2 regions of the Nocardia sp. NPDC051321 genome follow, and region 2 is predicted to be linked to the other one. Evidence: riboswitches for the same ligand, from Rfam matches in the RefSeq annotation. Region 2 holds a riboswitch; the other holds the start of a gene.
The links. A riboswitch is a leader RNA that binds a small molecule or an ion and turns the genes downstream of it on or off. The one in region 2 is predicted to bind glycine.
Positions count from the first base shown of each region.

Region 1: another riboswitch for glycine. It lies ahead of glyA (serine hydroxymethyltransferase); the one in region 2 lies ahead of gcvP (aminomethyl-transferring glycine dehydrogenase).

Region 1 covers NZ_JBITEM010000003.1:95,887-105,362, reverse strand. Annotated here, with positions in the region: gene ACIA8C_RS07650 (GMC family oxidoreductase) at 1-1,538, shown strand, start outside; gene ACIA8C_RS07645 (putative nucleotidyltransferase substrate binding domain-containing protein) at 1,546-3,408, shown strand; gene ACIA8C_RS07640 (IclR family transcriptional regulator) at 3,421-4,206, shown strand; glycine riboswitch at 4,416-4,512, shown strand; gene glyA (serine hydroxymethyltransferase) at 4,551-5,846, shown strand; gene ACIA8C_RS07630 (L-serine ammonia-lyase) at 5,843-7,210, shown strand; gene ACIA8C_RS07625 (PQQ-dependent sugar dehydrogenase) at 7,221-8,306, opposite strand; gene ACIA8C_RS07620 (medium chain dehydrogenase/reductase family protein) at 8,418-9,455, opposite strand.
Region 2 covers NZ_JBITEM010000024.1:87,372-96,847, reverse strand. Annotated here, with positions in the region: gene ACIA8C_RS40550 (VWA domain-containing protein) at 1-651, shown strand, start outside; gene gcvP (aminomethyl-transferring glycine dehydrogenase) at 858-3,680, opposite strand; glycine riboswitch at 3,831-3,930, opposite strand; gene ACIA8C_RS40540 (MerR family transcriptional regulator) at 4,198-4,791, opposite strand; gene ACIA8C_RS40535 (bifunctional nuclease family protein) at 4,998-5,471, opposite strand; gene ACIA8C_RS40530 (MerR family transcriptional regulator) at 5,657-6,451, opposite strand; gene ACIA8C_RS40525 (FHA domain-containing protein) at 6,564-7,049, opposite strand; gene gcvH (glycine cleavage system protein GcvH) at 7,218-7,616, opposite strand; gene ACIA8C_RS40515 (CDP-alcohol phosphatidyltransferase family protein) at 7,697-8,335, opposite strand; gene ACIA8C_RS40510 (GMC oxidoreductase) at 8,501-9,476, shown strand, end outside.

The DNA.
Region 1 (9,476 bases), on a different contig from region 2:
ACTATGTGATCGCGGGCGGCGGGACGGCCGGGTGTGTGCTCGCCGCCCGGCTCAGCGAGGATCCGGGCGTCTCGGTGTGCCTGCTGGAGGCGGGCCCGTCCGATGTGGGTGATCGCGCCATCCTCGAACTCGCGCAGTGGATGCATCTGCTCGACTCCGGCTACGACTGGGACTATCCGGTCGAACCGCAGGAACGCGGGAACAGCTATCTGCGCCATGCCCGCGCGAAGGTGCTCGGCGGATGTTCCTCGCACAACTCGTGTATCGCGTTCTGGCCGCCCGCGGAGAATCTGGACGAGTGGGCGGCGCTCGGCGCGAAGGGCTGGGGCGCGGCCGACGTGCTGCCCTACGTCACCCGGCTGGAGAACAACGACGCGCCCGGCGATCAGCACAGTCGCAGCGGCCCGGTCCGGCTGCGCGACGTGCCGCCGGACGACCCGTGCGGCGTCGCGGTACTCGCGGCGGCAGCGGCGGTCGGATTGCCGACCGTGCAATTCAATCGAGGTGCCACCGTACGCAACGGGGCGGGCTGGTTCCAGATCAACGCGGCCGAGGACGGCACGCGCATGTCGACATCGCATGCCTACTTGCATCCCGTGCTGGATTCGCGCCCGAATCTGGAGGTGCGCACCGGCTGCTGGGTCAGCGAGATCCTGTTCGACGAGGCGCACGGCGCGACCGGTGTGCGGTATCAACGTCCCGATGGCATCGGCTATGACACGGCCTCCGCGCGGCGAGAGGTCATCGTCACCGCCGGAGCCATCGATACGCCGAAGTTGTTGCTGCTGTCCGGGATCGGGCCCGCCGACCACCTGCGCGAGATCGGCATTCCGGTGCTTGTCGACGCGCCCGGCGTGGGAGCAAACCTGGACGACCACGTGGAAGGGCTGGTGTTCTGGGACGCCGCCCGGCCCATGGTGCAGACCTCGACGCAGTGGTGGGAGATCGGCCTTTTCGCCACGACCGACGACGCATTGCGCGTGCCGGACGTGATGATGCACTACGGCAGCGTGCCGTTCGACATGAACACCCTGCGCCGCGGCTACCCGACCACCGACAACGGCTTCTGCCTGACGCCCAATGTCACACAGGGCCGCTCGCGCGGCACGGTCCGGTTGCGCAGTCGCGACTTCCGGGACCGGCCGAAGGTCGACCCCCGCTACTTCACCGACCCGGACGGTCACGACGAGCGGGTCATGCTCGCCGGCGTCCGGCTGGCCCGCAAGATCGCCGAGCAGGCACCGCTGCGGGAGTGGATCGCCGCGGAACTCGCGCCGGGACCGGACGCGACGACCGACGACGAGCTGATCAGCTATATCCACGCCACCCACAACACCGTCTACCACCCGGCCGCCACGGCACGAATGGGCGCGGTCGACGACCCGATGGCGGTGCTCGATCCCGAGCTGCGGGTGAAGGGAGTGTCGCGACTGCGGGTGGTGGACGCGTCCGCGATGCCGAAATTGCCCGCGGTGAACCCGAACATTACTGTCATGGCCATGGCCGAGAAATGCGCGGATCTCCTCCGGACCACGTGAGCCGCAGATGCCTGCGGAGGGCGAACTAGCGGCGTTCCTCGGCGGGCACGCACCGTTCCAGTCGATGTCGGCCGCCGAGCTCGACCGCCTCGCCGCGGCGTCGTCGCTGCACGACTTCGCGGGGGGCACGGTGATCAGCGACTACTCGACGCAGGTGCCCGACGACATCTGGATGGTGCGGACCGGCCGAGTCATCCTGCGTCGCAGCGGTCCTGACGCCGCCACGTCACCGCAGTCCGACGACGGCCGCACGCTCGACACCATCGAGGGCGGTGGGATCTTCGGCTATGTGCCGCTGCTGACCGGCGGCAGTGCCGAATTCGTCGCGCTGGCAGCCGAAACCAGCGTGCTGATCCGATTGCCCGGCGAGCTCGTCCGCACCCAGTTCGCGCAACCGGACGGGCTGGCGTTTCTGGCATCATCGGCGTGGAAGACGGTGTCCGGCAACCGAACCCCGATGGCGCAGGTGCTCGGCGCTCGTCCGGCGGGTGAACTCGTCACGGCGGCCGCGGTTTTCGTGACACCGGACACCAGCGTTCGCGACGCGGTGATCCGGATGACCGAGCGGCACATCTCGTCGGTGTTGATCCGGTTGCCCGACGGCGACTTCGGCATCTTCACCGATCAGGACCTGCGCGTGAAGGTGGTGGCGGCAGGGCTGTCGGTGGACGTGCCGATCGCGCAGGCGATGAGTGCGCCGGCCCGGCGGGTTAGCGCGGACCTACCCGCCGAGACCGTGCTGATGGAGATGCTGGAGGCCGGGCTGCGGCATATGCCGGTGGTCTCCCGGCGCGGCGAGGTACTCGGCGTGCTCGACGACTCTGAGCTGCTTGCGGCCTCGGCGCGGCAAAGCTTCGTGCTGCGCCGCGCGATCGGTGCGGCCACGAACGCGACCCAGCTGCAGCGAGCCGCTCGCGACATTCCGGGCACGACGGTCGATCTGTTCCGCAACGGGACCAAGGCGTCGGCGACGAGCGGCATTCTCTCCGTCGTCATCGACTCGGTGATCCGCAAGGCCCTCGAGCTGGCGCTCGCCGAATCCGCCGACGCGCCGAGCGTCGGGTTCGCCTGGTTGACCCTCGGCAGTATCGCCCGGCGCGAGGCGATGCCGTCCTCGGACGTGGACAGCGCGCTGTCCTGGGCCGACGAATTGTCCACCGCCAGTGACCAACTGCGGGCGATCGCCGAGCGGACGCACGCCATTCTGGACGCGTGCGGGTTACCCGCGGACAGCAACGGGGCGATCGCCGCGAAACCGAAATTCGCGCGGTCCCGGTCGGATTGGACGAAGGCGGCGGCACGCTGGCTGGATGATCCGCTGATCGATCGAGGATTGGTCATGTCGTCGCTGCTGATCGACGGGCGGGTGGTCTGGGGTGATCCCGCGCTGCACGCGGTGCCCGTTGCATTCGGCCGGATGCGGGCCGACTACCCGAACGCGTTGCGGCTGCAGTTGCTCGACGCGTTGTCCGGGCGGGTGCGGGCGCGGTCGCTGCGGGATGTGCTGGCCCGGCGCGGCGGCACGTTCGATCTGAAGAGTCACGCGCTGGTCCCCATCGTCAACCTCGCCCGGTGGGGCGGGCTGGCGGCCGGGGTGACCGCCGCGACGACGCCGGTGCGGTTGGCCGCCGCCGCGTCCGCCGGTGTCATCGCCGAGCGCGATGCGGCGGTGCTCACCGAGGTGTTCGTCATGCTGCAGCGCATGCGGATGGTGCATCAGGTCGAGCAACTGTCCGCGGGGCACCGGCCGGGCGATATCGTGCTGATGCCGGAATTGTCGCCGTTGAATCGGAGCCTGCTCAACGACGCGTTGCGCGAGATCGCGGCCGTGCAGCGACGCGTTCGAGGTATCGCGATCACCTCGGCTTAGAATGACGGCGTCATGGCGAAACAGGATGGTGAGGACACGAGCCGGACCGCTGCGGTGCAGTCGGTCGACCGCGCGTTGCTGGTGATGGAGATCATCGCCAAGCTGGGCCAGGCCGGCGTCACGGAGATCGCCGCCGAACTGGGTGTGCACAAATCTACCGTCTCCCGGCTGATCGCCGTGCTGGAATCGCGCGGTTACGTCGAGCAACTCTCCGACCGCGGCAAGTACCGGCTCGGCTTTTCCATCGTCCGGCTGGCCGGATCCACCAGCGCGCAGGTCGATCTCGTCGGACAGAGCCAGGACGCGTGCAACGCGCTGGCCGCCGAGACGGGGGAGACCACGAATATCGCTGTGCTGGACGGTAATCGGATCATCAACATCGTGGAGGCGGCAGGCACCGGCTCGATCGCGCTGCGGTCCTGGGTCGGGCAGAGTTGTCCGGCGCACGCCACCTCCAGCGGCAAGGTGCTGCTGTCCGGTCTCGAACCGGCGGCGCTGCGCAAGCAGGTCGGCCCGAAGTTGGAGGCATATACCGCCAACACCCTGACCAAGGTCGCTGATCTCGCGGCGCAGTTGGTGGCGGTCCGGGAGCACGGATGGGCAAGTGTGCGTGAGGAATTGGAGATCGGGCTGAACGCTGTCGCCGCCCCCGTCTTCGACAGTAGCGGGGTGATCGTTGCGGCACTGAGCGTTTCGGGGCCGTCCTATCGGCTCGGTCCCGAGCGCTTCGCGCCGACGGCCGAACTGGCGATCGCGAGTGCCGTGGACATCAGCCATCGGCTGGGCTACTTCGGTTGACCAGCTGGGGTACTGTTCGCCATTGACAACGTGCGCGAGCGCCGACGATACTGAGTCGCGTGTCGCGCAGTTGTTGCGCTATACGCAACAACTAGCTGTATCCGACAACTGAATAAGCCGCACACGCAGCGGGAGATCTCCATCCAGGCGATGGAGAGCCGAAGGAGCAACACCTCCCGGGAATCTCTCAGGCCCAGTACCGCCGCGCATAAGGCAACTCTGAAAAGTAGTGCACCACCACGCACTCGCCGACGGGGCAAACGCGTAACGCGTGAATCTCTCAGGCCCTAGGACAGAGCGGGAGGAGCCACACCCAACGCATCCGCGTCGACGAAAGGCTCCCCATGGCTGATCCTGGCTCTGCCCTCCGCACCGAACTCGACGTCTCGCTGCGCGAATTCGACCCGGTCGTCGCCGCGCTTGTCGATCAGGAGACCAACCGCCAGCAGCGCGGACTGGAAATGATCGCCTCGGAGAACTACGCGCCGCTCGCGGTGATGCAGGCCCAGGGCACGGTGCTCACCAACAAGTACGCCGAGGGCTACCCCGGACGCCGCTATTACGGCGGCTGCGAGTACGTGGACGAAATCGAAACGCTGGCCATCGAGCGGCTGCGCGCGCTGTTCGGCGCCGAATACGTCAACGTGCAACCACATTCGGGGGCGCAGGCGAACGCGGCGGTGATGCACGCGCTGCTGCGTGCCGGTGACGGCATCCTCGGGTTGGCGCTCGACCACGGTGGTCACCTCACCCACGGTATGCAGGCCAACTTCTCCGGGCGGCTGTATGACGTTGCGGCATACCATGTTCGGGCCGATGACCAGCTGGTCGACATGGCGGAGGTGGCGCGGCTCGCCCGCGAGCATCGGCCGAAACTGATCATCGCGGGCTGGTCGGCCTACCCTCGGCACCTCGACTTCGCCGAATTCCGGCGGATCGCCGACGAAGTCGGCGCGTACCTGATGGTCGACATGGCGCACTTCGCCGGACTGGTTGCGGCCGGGCTGCATCCCTCGCCGGTGCCGCACGCGCACGTCGTCACCTCGACCACCCACAAGACGCTGGGTGGCCCGCGCGGTGGATTCATCCTCGCCACAGCGGATTTGGGCAAGAAGCTGGATTCGGCGGTCTTTCCCGGGCAGCAGGGCGGACCGCTCGAGCATGTCATCGCCGCGAAGGCGGTCGCGTTCAAGATGGCGGCCGAACCGGCGTTCCGTGAGCGGCAGGAGAGCACGCTCATCGGCGCGCGCGTGCTCGCCGACCGGCTGCTGGCGCCGGACTGCCGGGCCGCGGGCATCGGCGTGGTCAGCGGCGGCACCGATGTGCACCTGGTGCTCGTCGACCTGCGCGCTGCCGAACTGGACGGCAAGCAGGCCGAGGATCTGCTGCAAACCTTGGGAATCACGGTCAACCGCAACGCGATTCCGTTCGATCCGCGTCCGCCGATGATCAGTTCCGGGCTGCGGATCGGCACGCCCGCGCTGGCCGCGCGCGGCTTCGACACCGCCGCGTTCGCCGAGGTCGCCGACATCATCGCGACAGCCCTGTGCGGTGCTGCGAACGCCGCGGCGCTGACCGCGCGGGTGGACGCGCTGGCCCAACGGTTCCCGCTGTACCTCGGGCTGCGGAATCCGGCGTGACGATCAGCGTCTTCGACCTGTTCCGGGTCGGTATCGGGCCGTCGAGTTCGCACACGGTGGGGCCGATGCGGGCCGCGGCCGCGTTCGTCGAGCGACTGAAGGACGCCGACGTGCTGCACGGCACGGCCGCGATCCGGGTTCAGCTGTACGGTTCGCTCGGCGCGACCGGGCGCGGCCACGGCACGGTCGATGCGGTGGTGGCCGGGTTGTCCGGTGCGCAACCGGAGACCATCGACCCGGACGCGTTGACCGCCACCGTCACCGCGGCGCGGGCCACCGGCCGGTTGTATCTCGGTGGCGTGCAGTCGATCGGGTTCGGCGTCGACAGCGACATCGAACTGCTCGGGCTCACGCGGTTGGCGTTCCACACCAACGGGATGCTGTTCAGCGCGCGCGATGCGGCGGGGCGGGTATTGCTCGAGCGCCAATACTTCTCGGTCGGTGGCGGTTTCGTCGTCGACGAGGAGCAAATCGACGGGCGCGCCGTCGAAGCGCCGGTCGCGGTCGCGTATCCGTTCCGTTCGGCCGACGAGCTGCTCGCGATCACCGCCGCGACCGGGCTGTCCATCAGCTCGGTGGTGCTGGCCAACGAAATGTCTTGGCGCAGTGCGGATCAGGTTCGCGCGGACCTGCTCGACATCTGGCATGTCATGCGGCGCTGCGTCGAACGCGGAATGTCGACGGGCGGAGTGCTGCCGGGCAGCCTGCGGGTGCGACGACGCGCCGCGACACTGTTCGAGCGCCTCGCTACCGAAGCCGAGGAGAACGATCCGCTGCGCGCGATGGAATGGGTCACGCTGTACGCGATGGCGGTCAACGAGGAGAACGCCGCGGGCGGCCGCGTCGTCACCGCGCCAACCAATGGCGCCGCGGGCATCATTCCCGCTGTGCTGCACTACATTCAGCGTTTCATCACCGGCAACGAGGACAGCGTCGTCGAATTCCTGCTGACCGCGGGCGCCATCGGCCAACTGATGAAGGAGAACGCGTCGATCTCCGGCGCCGAAGTCGGCTGCCAGGGCGAGGTCGGCTCCGCCTGCGCCATGGCCGCCGCCGGACTCGCCGCCGTGCTCGGCGGCACACCACAGCAGATCGAGAACGCCGCCGAAATCGGCATGGAACACAACCTAGGCTTAACCTGCGACCCCATCGGCGGCCTAGTCCAAATCCCCTGCATCGAACGCAACGGGATAGCCGCCGTCAAAGCAATCACCGCCGCCCGCATGGCAATCCGCGGCGACGGCATCCACCACGTATCCCTGGACCAGGTAATCCAAACCATGCGCGCCACCGGCGCCGACATGCTCGACAAATACAAGGAAACCTCCCGAGGCGGCCTAGCCGTAGCCGTCGTCGAATGCTGACCCCCGCAAATCAGCGGGTCGGAAAGCGGATTATTCGATCGTCGCCGGGGCGGATGTCGCCGCGGCCGTCGGTGTTGGAGGTGGTGAGCCACAGGGCGCCGTCCGGTGCGACCTGTACGGTGCGCAGCCTGCCGTAGCGGTCACGTAGTTGTGCGGAAGGCGTGCCGAGGGTGCCGTCTGCTTTCTGCGGGATAGTCCACAGTCGTTCGCCGCGTAATGCCGCGACATACAGCGTGTTCGCGGTGATCGCTAGGCCGGAGGGCGAGGCCTCGCTGGTGGGCCAGGTGATCAGCGGATTGGTGTACCGGCCGCCATGGGTGTCGCCTTTGCCCTCGACGACGGGCCAGCCGTAGTTGCGATTCGGCTGGATCAGATTGATTTCGTCATAGGTGTCCTGGCCGAATTCGGTCGCATAGAGTCGCCCGGTCGCATCCCACGCCAGGCCCTGCACGTTGCGGTGACCGAGGGTGTATACCGGGGAATTCGGGGTCGGGTTTCCGGGCGCGGGTTTCCCGTCGGCGTCCAGTCGGAGAATCTTGCCATTGGAACTCGCCGGATCTTGCGCTCGACTCGACTGTCCGGCGTCGCCGACTCCGACATAGAGCATGCCGTCCGGCCCGAAGGCGATCCGGCCGCCATTGTGAATAGTGGCCTTCGCGATTCCCTTGAAGATCACCTCCGGCTGCCCGTCGAGGCGAAATCGCACAATCCGATTGTCGCCGCTGGCGGTGAAATATGCGTAGACGTAACCATTTTCGGCGTACTTCGGCGATACCGCGATGCCGAGCAGTCCACCCTCGCCACGTGCCACCACGCCCGGGACCCGATAAGCCTGCGTGGGTTTGGCGCCGGGCGTCAGCCGCAAGATCACCCCGGTATCGCGCTGCGCGACCAGTGCGTCACCTCCCGGCAGGAACGTCAGCCCCCATGGCACGGCTATATCGCGAGCCAGCTCCTCGGGGGCGTTGAGGTCCGGGGCTCCAGCGGAAATGACCGGCTGCGCGAAAGAACTGGGCAAGGCAACGAAAACGGTTGCCGCTAAAGCGATCACGGCGGCACCGGCGAATCGTGCCGCACTCCGAAGTGCCGAAGTCATACCCAAGTAGACCCCCATCCAGGTGGTCAACTCGACTGGAGAACGACTGGGGAAGACGCCGCGAAGCCGGACGGGTCAATGCTTTCGTGGTTGCCCAGGCGCGGCCGCGTTTCAGGGCTGGGGGTCGGGGACGATTACGACTTTGCCGGTGACGGTGCCGGATTCGGCGAGGGCGAGGGCCTCCGCGGCCTGGCTCAGTGGGATTCGGGCGGCCACCTGGGCGCGCAGCGTGCCGTTGGCGGCGAGGTCGAGGACCTTGCCGAGGTCTTCGGCGAGGTGGTTGCGGAACCGGGTCAGGTTCCGCTTGCCCGCCCAGATGTTGTAGAAATGCGCGTTTCGCTTGTTGGGCAGCGCGTTCCACAGCATCAGCTGACCGAACAGCTTCAACACGGGCAGTCGCGAGTTGCCTTCGTCGTTCTTGGTCGAGGCGGTACCGTAGGCCACCAGCGTGCCGTGCGGCGCGAGCAACTCGAACGAATCGACGATGCCGGGGCCGCCCACGTGATCGAATACCGCGTCGACGCCCTGCGGCGCCAGCGCCCGAACCTGCTGTGCCACATCGCCGCGATAGTCGATCGGGCTGGCGCCGAGCGCCTCGACCACCTCCGCGTTGCGCGCCGAGGCCGAACCGATCACCCGGATACCGGCGGCCCGAGCCAGCTGCACCAAGGTCGAGCCGACGCCACCGTTGGCGCCGTGCACGAAAATGGTCTGACCCCGCTCGACCTTCGCGATCCGGTGCAGCAGCTGCCACGCCGTGATCCCGTTCACCACAAAGGTTTCCGCCTCGGCCGGATCGAGCGCCGACGGCACCGCGATGAGGTCCGCGGCGTCGAGCACGATGTGGCTGCTCCAGCCGCCGATCTTGGTCAAGGCGGCGACGCGACGCCCGATCAACGCCCGGTCGACCGCGGGGCCGATCTCGGTGACCGTCCCGACCAGGTCGTAGCCGGGCACGAAGGGGAACGCCGGCTGATCGTAGTACTTACCGCGACGCATCTGCTGCTCGGCGAACGAGACGCCGGAGGCTTCGACACGGACCAGGGCCTGGCCGGGTCCGAGGGCCGGCAGCTGACGCTGGGTGACCTGCAGGCCTTCGGGTGCTACCTGGCCGGGCAGGACGATCTCGACTGCGGTGGTGGTGCTCATCGGAACTCCTAGTGTGTGACT
Region 2 (9,476 bases):
CCGGCGCCGCCGCGAGCCGCACTGGACAAAGTCCGTGCCACCCTGGCCCATCCGGTGCTGGGCGTGCAATCCACTGTCCTGGTGGATGTCTCGGCGTCCATGGCGACCTCCGACGGTTCGATGACCCGGCTCGCGAATGTCCTCGCCGCACTGAGCTCCACGCTGACCGTGATGCCGCCCGACTTCGGCCTAGGCCTCTGGACCTACGGCAAGAACCTCGACGGCACAACGCCTTACAAGGTGCAGGCCGCCACCGCCGCACTCTCCAACGATCAGCGCACCAAACTCGGCAACGCGCTCGAGAGCGTCAAGGCCAGCGACCTGCGCTCCGATCAGGCCTACCCGACCCTGATCGCCGCATACAAGAACGCCGTCAACGGATACACCGCGGGCCGCACGAATTCGGTCCTGCTCATCACCGACGGACCCGAGGACGACTCCACGGTCACCGGCGCCAAACTCGCCAGCGACATGACCGCCGCGATCGACAAGGACCACCCCGTCCGCGTCGACATCATTGTGATCGGCGGCCAAGGCACCCAGACGCTGAAGAGCATCTCCGAACAGACCGGCGGCACCTACACCCGCCTCGCCACCTCCGACGACATCGCCTTCGGCTCCGCCGTCGTCCAGTCCCTCACCACCCCCTAGCCCGGCACGCCTTCTAATCCCCACACCAGGTTTCGCGTGCGATTCCGACTGCACGACCACAAAGCGTGCGCGCCGCCAACCGACCGAAGGCGCCCTTCACCCCGTCTCAAAGGGTGAAGGGCGCCTTCGGTCGGGACTGGTTCCCGGGTGGACGGTAGACCGACGAGGCCCTTCAGTCGGTCTCGGCTACTGAAGGGCGCCTTCGGTCAGTCGGCGTATGCGTCCAGCGGGGGGCAAGAGCAGACCAGGTTGCGGTCGCCGTACGCGCCATCGATGCGACGGACAGGCGGCCAGACCTTCCCCCGGGCGTGGCCGAGACCCCGTGGGTACACGGCGGTTTCGCGGGTGTACGGGTGGTCCCACTCACCGACCAGGCAGGCCGCGGTGTGCGGCGCGCCGCGCAGCGGGTTGTCGGTAACCGGCCAGACGCCAGCCGCCACCTGATCGATCTCCTTGCGGATCGCGATCATCGCCTCGATGAAATCGTCCAGCTCGGCCAGGTTTTCGCTCTCGGTCGGCTCGACCATCAGCGTGCCAGCGACCGGGAAGCTCATGGTCGGTGCGTGGAAACCGTAGTCCGCCAGCCGCTTCGCGACATCGTCGACCGTCACACCGGTCCGCTTGGTGATCTCCCGCAGATCCAGGATGCACTCGTGCGCGACCATGCCGTGCTCACCGGTGTAGAGCACCGGGAAGTACTCGTCGAGCTTGCGCGCGATGTAGTTGGCCGACGCGATGGCCGTCAGCGTGGCGTCGCGCAGGCCGTCCGCGCCCATCATCCGGATGTAGGCCCAGGTGATCGGCAGGATCGAGGCGGAGCCGTAGTTGGCGGCAGACACCGCGTGCGAGTCGGTCACCAGCGGATCGCCCGGCAGGTAGGGCGCCAGGTGCGAACGGACCGCGACCGGGCCCACACCCGGGCCGCCGCCGCCGTGCGGGATGCAGAAGGTCTTGTGCAGGTTCAGGTGGCTGACGTCGCCGCCGAATCGACCCGGACGGGCAAGCCCGACAAGGGCATTCAGGTTCGCGCCGTCGACGTACACCTGACCACCCGCGTCGTGCACCAGCGCACACAGCTCGGCGACCTCGTGCTCGTAGACGCCGTGCGTGGAAGGGTAGGTGATCATGATGCAGGCCAGCCGGTCCGCGTGGTCGGCGATCTTGGCACGCAGGCCGTCCAGGTCGACGTCGCCGTTCTCGCGGCACTTGACCACCTCGACGCGCAGCCCGGCCATCGCCGCCGAGGCCGCGTTGGTGCCGTGCGCACTGGACGGGATCAGGCAGGTATCCCGGTGTGTGTCACCACGATCCAGGTGGTAGCGCCGGATCGCCAGCAGGCCGGCGTACTCGCCCTGGCTGCCCGCGTTCGGCTGCAGGCTCACCGAGTCGTAGCCGGTGATGTCGGACAGCCACCGCTCCAGATCGTGGATCACCTGCAGCAGGCCCGGCGCGTCCTCGACCGGCGCGTACGGGTGCACGCGGGCGAAGCCGGGCCAGGTGATGGCCTCCATCTCGGCGGTCGCGTTGAGCTTCATGGTGCAGGAGCCGAGCGGAATCATGCTGCGGTCCAACGCGATATCCTTGTCCGACAGCGACCGCAGGTAGCGCAACATGGCGGTTTCGGTGTGGTACTTGGTGAACGCCGGGTGATCGAGGAACTCCGAGGTCCGGTTCTCGATCGCGACGGCGGGCGCCGGTGCGGACTGCTCCGAAGACAGTGCGGTGCCGAAGGATTCGAGCACGGCCGCGACGTGCGACTCGGTCGTCGCCTCGTCGCACGCGATACCGACGTGATCGGCGTCGACCAGGCGCAGATTGATCCCCCGCGACTTCGCCTTCGCGACAACGGCTTCCGCACCGCCGGGCACGTGCGCCAGCACGGTGTCGAAGAACGTATCGTGCACGACCGCACCATCGAGACCGGCGGCGATCGCGGCGGCATGCCGATGCACGCGGCGAGCGATCTCGCGCAGGCCGTCGGCACCGTGGTAGCTCGCGTACATCGCCGCGACGATGGCGAGCAGCACCTGCGCGGTACAGATGTTGGAGGTGGCCCTCTCCCGGCGGATGTGCTGCTCACGAGTCTGCAGCGCCAGCCGGTAGGCGACATCGCCGTCCGCGTCCACCGACACCCCGACCAGCCTGCCCGGCAGCTGCCTGGCATACGCCGTGCGCACTGCCAGATACCCGGCGTGCGGGCCGCCGAACCCCAGCGGAACACCGAAACGCTGGGTGGTACCGAAGCACACGTCCGCGCCCTGGTCGCCGGGGGAAGCGATGAGCGTCAGCGCAAGCAGGTCCGCGCCCACCGCGACCAATGCGCCACGCTCGTGCGCCGCGCTGATCAGCGAAGTCCAGTCCACTACGCGGCCGGAGGCACCGGGCGTCTGCACGAGCACACCGAAAAATTCACCTTCGGGCAGCTCACCGGCGGACAGATCCGCGGGCACCAGTTCGATCCCGAGTGGATACGCCCGAGTGGTCAGCACGGTCTTGGTCTGCGGGAACAGGTCGGTGTCGATCACCAGCCGCGCCGACTTGGACCGGCTGGCCCGCTGCAGCAGCGTCATCGCCTCGGCGGCCGCGGTGGCCTCGTCGAGCATGGACGCGTTGGCCACGTCCATGCCGGTCAGCTCCGACACCATGGTCTGGAAGTTGAGCAGCGCCTCGAGCCTGCCCTGGCTGATCTCCGGCTGGTACGGCGTGTACGCGGTGTACCAGGCCGGGTTCTCCAGCAGGTTGCGCACCAGCACCGGCGGGGTCAGCGTGTCGTAGTAGCCGAGACCGATCATCGAGGTGGCCACGGTGTTCGAGTGGGCAAGCCCGGCGAGCTCGGCCAGCACCTCGTGTTCGGTTGCGGCAGGCGGCAATCCGGCCAGTCCGGACCCGTCGATAATGGTGGCGGGCAGGGCTTTCGTGGCGAGCTCGTCGAGCGAGTCGACGCCGACGACGTCCAGGATCCGGGCGATTTCGCCCCGATCGGGTCCGATATGGCGGTCGGCGAATGAACGAGTCACGGCAGCTCCCATGTGGGTCGGGCGGGTCGACGGGTGGTCGACGGGTACCAGCCCTCCCCCTCTGTCGTGTTGCCTGAGAGATTCGGGCGCGCGACCGCAATGAAGGTCGAGCCCCTTTCCCCATGGGCGGGCGGCCCGAAGCCACCGCTTTCCAGAGGCGCCCAAGCCCGCACGGTCCCTGATGCCTGAGAGATTGACGGGGAGGTGCTGCTCCTTCGGCGCCCGGACTCTGTCGAACCCGGGACTCTCCCGCACGGCGTTGGCGCGCCACCAGTTTAAGCCGACGACACGCCGGAAGGTGTCACTGGTCCCGTCCTTGCGGGTGTCGCGCTGGTCACGCTGGTTCGCCGGGTTCCAGTCCAGGAAAATAGATAGATGCGCATATCTACTTAACACAATGTCTTTGATACGTTCCAAACCATGCGGTCCAGCCCAGGCCAAGCACCCGAAAAACCAGATGCCACACAGCACAACACCCCGCTACCCTCAGCATGTCGGGGAGGCGGGGTGTTCTGTCAGTTGTCTACTTTTAACCGGTCTTGCGGCTCATCCGCGCCTTACGCCGGTAGGACAGCTCGTCCTCCGGCCGTTCCGTCACCGCGGACGCGCGTTCGGCGGGGAAATTGGCGATGGCGCCGGTGAGTTCGTGCATGGCACCGCTGATGGCGATACCGAAAACGCCCTGCCCGCCCTGCAGTAAATCGACTACCTCCTCGGCCGAGGTGCACTCGTACACCGAGGTACCGTCGGAGAACAGCGTGATCCCGGCGAGATCCTGCACTCCCCTGCTGCGTAGATGGTCAACCGCGATCCGGATGTTCTGTAACGAGATGCCCGCGTCGAGCAGCCGCTTCACGATTTTCAGGACCAGGATGTCCTTGAACGAATACAGCCGCTGGCTCCCCGAGCCCGCGGCGCTGCGGATGGAGGGCACCACCAATCCGGTGCGCGCCCAGTAGTCGAGCTGCCGGTAGGTGATCCCGGCCACCTGGCATGCACTGGGAACCCGGTAGCCGACCAGATCGTCGGGAACTGAGTCGTCCGGGAACAGGCCTGGCTGCATTACATCCTGCGATTCCTCTGCCACTGACCACTCCCTTGCTTCGCCGACGGCTAGCCTCATCGATGACCCGGCTCCGTTTCGACCACTGCTGTGCTGACGACCTGGCCAAAACGGACGTGGCCCAACTATCGAGATTACTCCCCTTGATTGTCCAGGGAGCACCATCGTCAGGCCAAACGCGACGCGCGGTTAAACTCTCAAGCTCTGGTTAAGGGCTGATCCCCCGGTCATCCCGCGAAAACGCCGGATTGCCGGAAAGATCCTGTTCAGCTATCCGTGGCCTTGAAGTCGTCGGGTGAGACCGACTCCAAGAATTCCTTGAACTTCTCCACCTCGTCCTCGCGCTCGTCCGGCATCACCAGCCCGGCTTCCTCGAGCACCGGCTCCTCGGCGTAGATCGGGCAACCCACCCGCAACGCGATCGCTACCGAATCGGACGGCCGCGCCGAGATGTGCAGATCGTTCTCGAATACCAGATCCGCGTAGAAGGTGCCCTCCTGCAGATCGACGATGCGCACTTCCTTGAGGGTGTGCCCGAGTTCGGTGATCAGGATCTTGATCAGATCGTGGGTCAGCGGGCGAATCGGGGTCACCCCCTCCTGCTCCAGCACGATCGCGGTCGCCTCGGCCTGCCCGATCCAGATTGGTAGGTACCGATCCCCCGAAACCTCACGGAGCAACAGCACGGGCTGATTCTGTGGCTGCTCGACACGAATGCCGATCACACGCATTTCACTCATCGCACTGCCTCCCATTACTCACACCAGCCGCTCGCCGGCCGCCCGGCACGACCACCGCAGAGCTCGCCGTACCACGAGTCTAGGCGAACCCGCGCGAGTGCAGCGGCCCGTGTGCACAGCCGAAATCGGCGTGTTGGATGACCGAAACATGCCACGGATCCCGTGTCAGCGGTTCAACGGGATGTTCAGCCGCCCAGCGACGTCCGTACCGCCGACTTCACCAGGCAGGTGTGCAACGTCAGCGACAGCGCCGCGAGTTCGCGCACCGTTTCCTCTGCCCTGGCGCGCGCACCGGCGTCGCGGCTCTTCGCGATCGGGGCGGCGATCTGCGCGACGAGCGCGGCCTCGCGATCGGCGGCCAGCTTGAACGCACGCAAATGCCGTGCCTCCAAACCGAATTCGGCCATCGCCTTGGCGGTCTTGGCCAGCGTCACGGCGTCGCCGTCGAAAAATCCGGCGGCGCCGGGGGTGATCAGGTTGGCCCGGATCAGATCGTTGAGGAAGGCCTCGTCGATCTCGGCCTGCGCGAGCAGATCCGCGCGGGTGAGCCGGATTTCGTGGTCGAACCGCAGATCGTCGGGGGAAATCTCGCTTGGCACCACGCCGAGCCTCCTCGGCACCGTTGCGCCGTTCCGGTTCCCGCCAGACGCGGCCGGGTGCTCGGAGTCGGCGACCGCCGACTCCGAGGCATCCGCACGGCCGGAGTGCGCCCGGGCGCGGGCTTCCCGCACGCCGAGCGTCGCCGCACCGCTGTCGATCGCTTCGAGTTGTTCCTTGATCACCTTCAGCGGCAGGTACTGATCGCGTTGCGCGGTCAGCACGAACCGAAGCCGTTCACAATCGGCGATGGAGAACCTGCGGTAGCCCGAGGGCGTGCGCTCCGGCCGAATGAGGCCCTCCGCTTCGAGGAAGCGGATCTTCGAGATGGTGACGTCCGGAAAATCCGGGCGCAGCAGGTCGAGCACGGAGCCGATCGACATGCCTCCGCGTGCCCACTGCGCCGCGCCGGTCACAGCGCCAAGCCCCTCGACATCCAGAGCTCCTTCATGACTCCGAGCCCTTCATGTCGAGAAAGAACCCAGCGCCGCGTGCTCATAGGCTCCCTGCACCCGCAGATGGCTCGTTGACCTGGGCCCGCGGTCCGGTGAGGAACACGAGACGGAACTTACCGATCTGTACCTCGTCGCCGTTCTGGAGTTCCGAGGAGTCCACCGGCTCCCGATTCACATAGGTGCCGTTCAGGCTGCCGACATCGACAACCTGGAACGAATCGTCGTCCTGACGGAACTCGGCATGCCGACGGCTGACGGTGACGTCGTCGAGAAAGATGTCACTGTCGGGGTGGCGGCCCGCCGACGTAGTCGGCTGATCCAGCAGGAACCGCGAGCCCGCGTTCGGACCGCGCTTGACGACCAGGAGGGCCGCACCAACGGGCAGACCCTCGACCCCTTGGACCGGCTGTTCGCCGGTCGGCTCTCCGGAGCGCGACGCGTCGACCTCGTTCAGGAAATCCGCGCGGAAGACCGACGTCGTCTCGGCCGCGGTCTCCCCGTAACCCGGGTCTTTGTTCTCGCTCACCGTTTCTCTCCTCCTCGAACCTGATTATCCATGCAAGCAGGTGATACCTGTGGCACCACGACCTGCCGTCGAGTCCCTAGATTTCCGACAATGACTGTCGGCGCATCTGTTGGCATTGACCGTACCCTGCCAGGGCGTGCCCGTGCAGGTAGAACCGGGAAGGCTGATTCAGCCTCCGATAACTCCTTGATAACCTGCCGCATCCAACAGTTCATCAAGGGTCTTGTCGAGGCCGGCGGCGTCCGCGACCTCGAGTTCGAACAGCCATCCGTCACTGTACGGATCGGTGTTCAACGTCTCCGGCTCCTGCACCAGAACCTCGTTCACCGCAACAACTTTCGCCGCGATCGGCGCGTAGATGTCGGACACGCTCTTGGTCGACTCGACCTCCGCGATGCTGTCTCCGACGGCGACGTCCTTATCCGTTTCGGGCAGCTGCACGAACACCACGTCACCGAGTTGGGACTGGGCGTAGTCGGTGATGCCCACCCGAACCCGGGTCGGGCCGATCCGCTGCACCCACTCGTGCTCTTCGGTGTAGCGCAGATCTTCGGGGGTCTGGGTCACAGGCCGTCCGTCCTTTCCGTTGTGATCGTGTGCGCGCAACTCTATGCGAGGGTTGCGACAATGTTCGACTCGACCGCCGGTCAGGTCGTCCGGTGTGGCACAGCCGGTATCGAGCGAGCGATGGCGATCGCCTTACCGGTGTAGAGCAAGCCGGTCCATACATACACCGCAGTGCCCCAGACCAGTAATGCCCCGCCGAACGCCCGTCCGAAACCGCCGAGCGCCCAATCCATCTCCCCGGCCAGCAGCCAGACGAACGCGGACATCAACGCGAAGGTCGCCGCCTTGCCCAGATAGATGACCTCGGGCGGCGGCAGATCGCGCCGCTTGTAGACCGAAAGCGTGAGGGTGAGGACCAGATCGCGGCCGACGAGCAGTACCGCGACCCACCACGGGATCAGGCCGCGGATCACGAACGCCACCAGCGTCGTCACCAGGTACAGCCGGTCCACGAACGGGTCGAGCAGGGCGCCGAGGCGCGAGGACTGATCGAGCAGGCGGGCCAGCTTGCCGTCCAGGAAATCGGTCAGGCCGCTGGCGAACGCCAGCACAAACGCCCAGCCGTCGGCGTGCTCGACAAGCAGCAGCCACAGGAACAGTGGAACACCCAGCAGGCGCACGAAACTCAGGACATTCGGGACGGTGAGGATGCGGTCGTCGAAGACGCCGCCGGTGTCGGCGCGCTCCCCCGGTTCCGTAGTGCCCGATTCGGTTGTCACGCCCCGTGCTTACCGCACCGACCCCGGTCGACGCCATCCGGGCACGCCGGTTTTCCCGATATCCACGTGTAAGGATGGTTTGCACCACAGACCGGCGGTGACAGAATGAGTAGGAAATTATCTCATCTGTCGGTACGGTGAACGTCCGGTGAGCGAGAGGAAGTCATGCCCGCATTCGACTACGACGTGGTGGTGATCGGTTCCGGATTCGGCGGCAGCGTGAGCGCGCTCCGGTTGACCGAGAAGGGATATCGAGTCGGCGTGCTCGAGGCGGGCAGGCGATGGCATGCCGACGACATCCCGAGCTCCAATTGGAATGTGCGTAAGTCGATTTGGGCGCCACGACTCGGTTTGACCGGGCCACAACGGATCAGCCTGCTCGGCAAGTGCGCGGTGTTCTCCGGTGCCGGCGTCGGCGGCGGCTCGCTCATCTACGGCAACACCCTCTATGAGCCACTGGCGAACTTCTACACCGACAAGCAGTGGGCGCACATCACCGATTGGCGGGCCGAGCTGGCGCCGTATTACGACCAGGCGCAGCGGATGCTCGGCGTCGCGCCGAACCCGCGGATGACCCCGGCCGACGAGGTGATCCGCGAGATCGCCGACGACCTCGGCGTCGCCGACACCTTCCATCCCACCAATGTCGGGGTGTTCTTCAACGAGAGCGATCCTGGCACCGAGGTCGACGACCCCTACTTCGGTGGCGTCGGCCCGCGCAGGCGCGGTTGCGTGCACTGCGCGCGGTGTTTCACCGGCTGCCCCAACAACGCCAAGAACACCACCACCACGAACTACCTCTACCTCGCCGAGCAGGCGGGTGCCGAGGTGCACCCGCTGACCACCGCGACAGTGGTGCGACCGCTGCCGGACGGCGGCTACGCGGTCGAGACGCAGCGCTCGGATCGGTGGATCCGCAAGCAGCGCAAGACCTTCACCGCCGAGCAGGTGGTGTTCGCCGGTGCCGCGCTCGGCACCCAGAAGCTGCTGCACAAGATGCGCGACGACGCGGTGCTGCCGCAGCTTTCGCCGCGGCTCGGCGAGCTCACCCGCAGTAACTCCGAGGCGATCCTCAATGTGGTGAGCCGCGCGCGCCGCGACTTCGCCGAGGGCATCGCGATCACCTCCTCGATCCATCCGG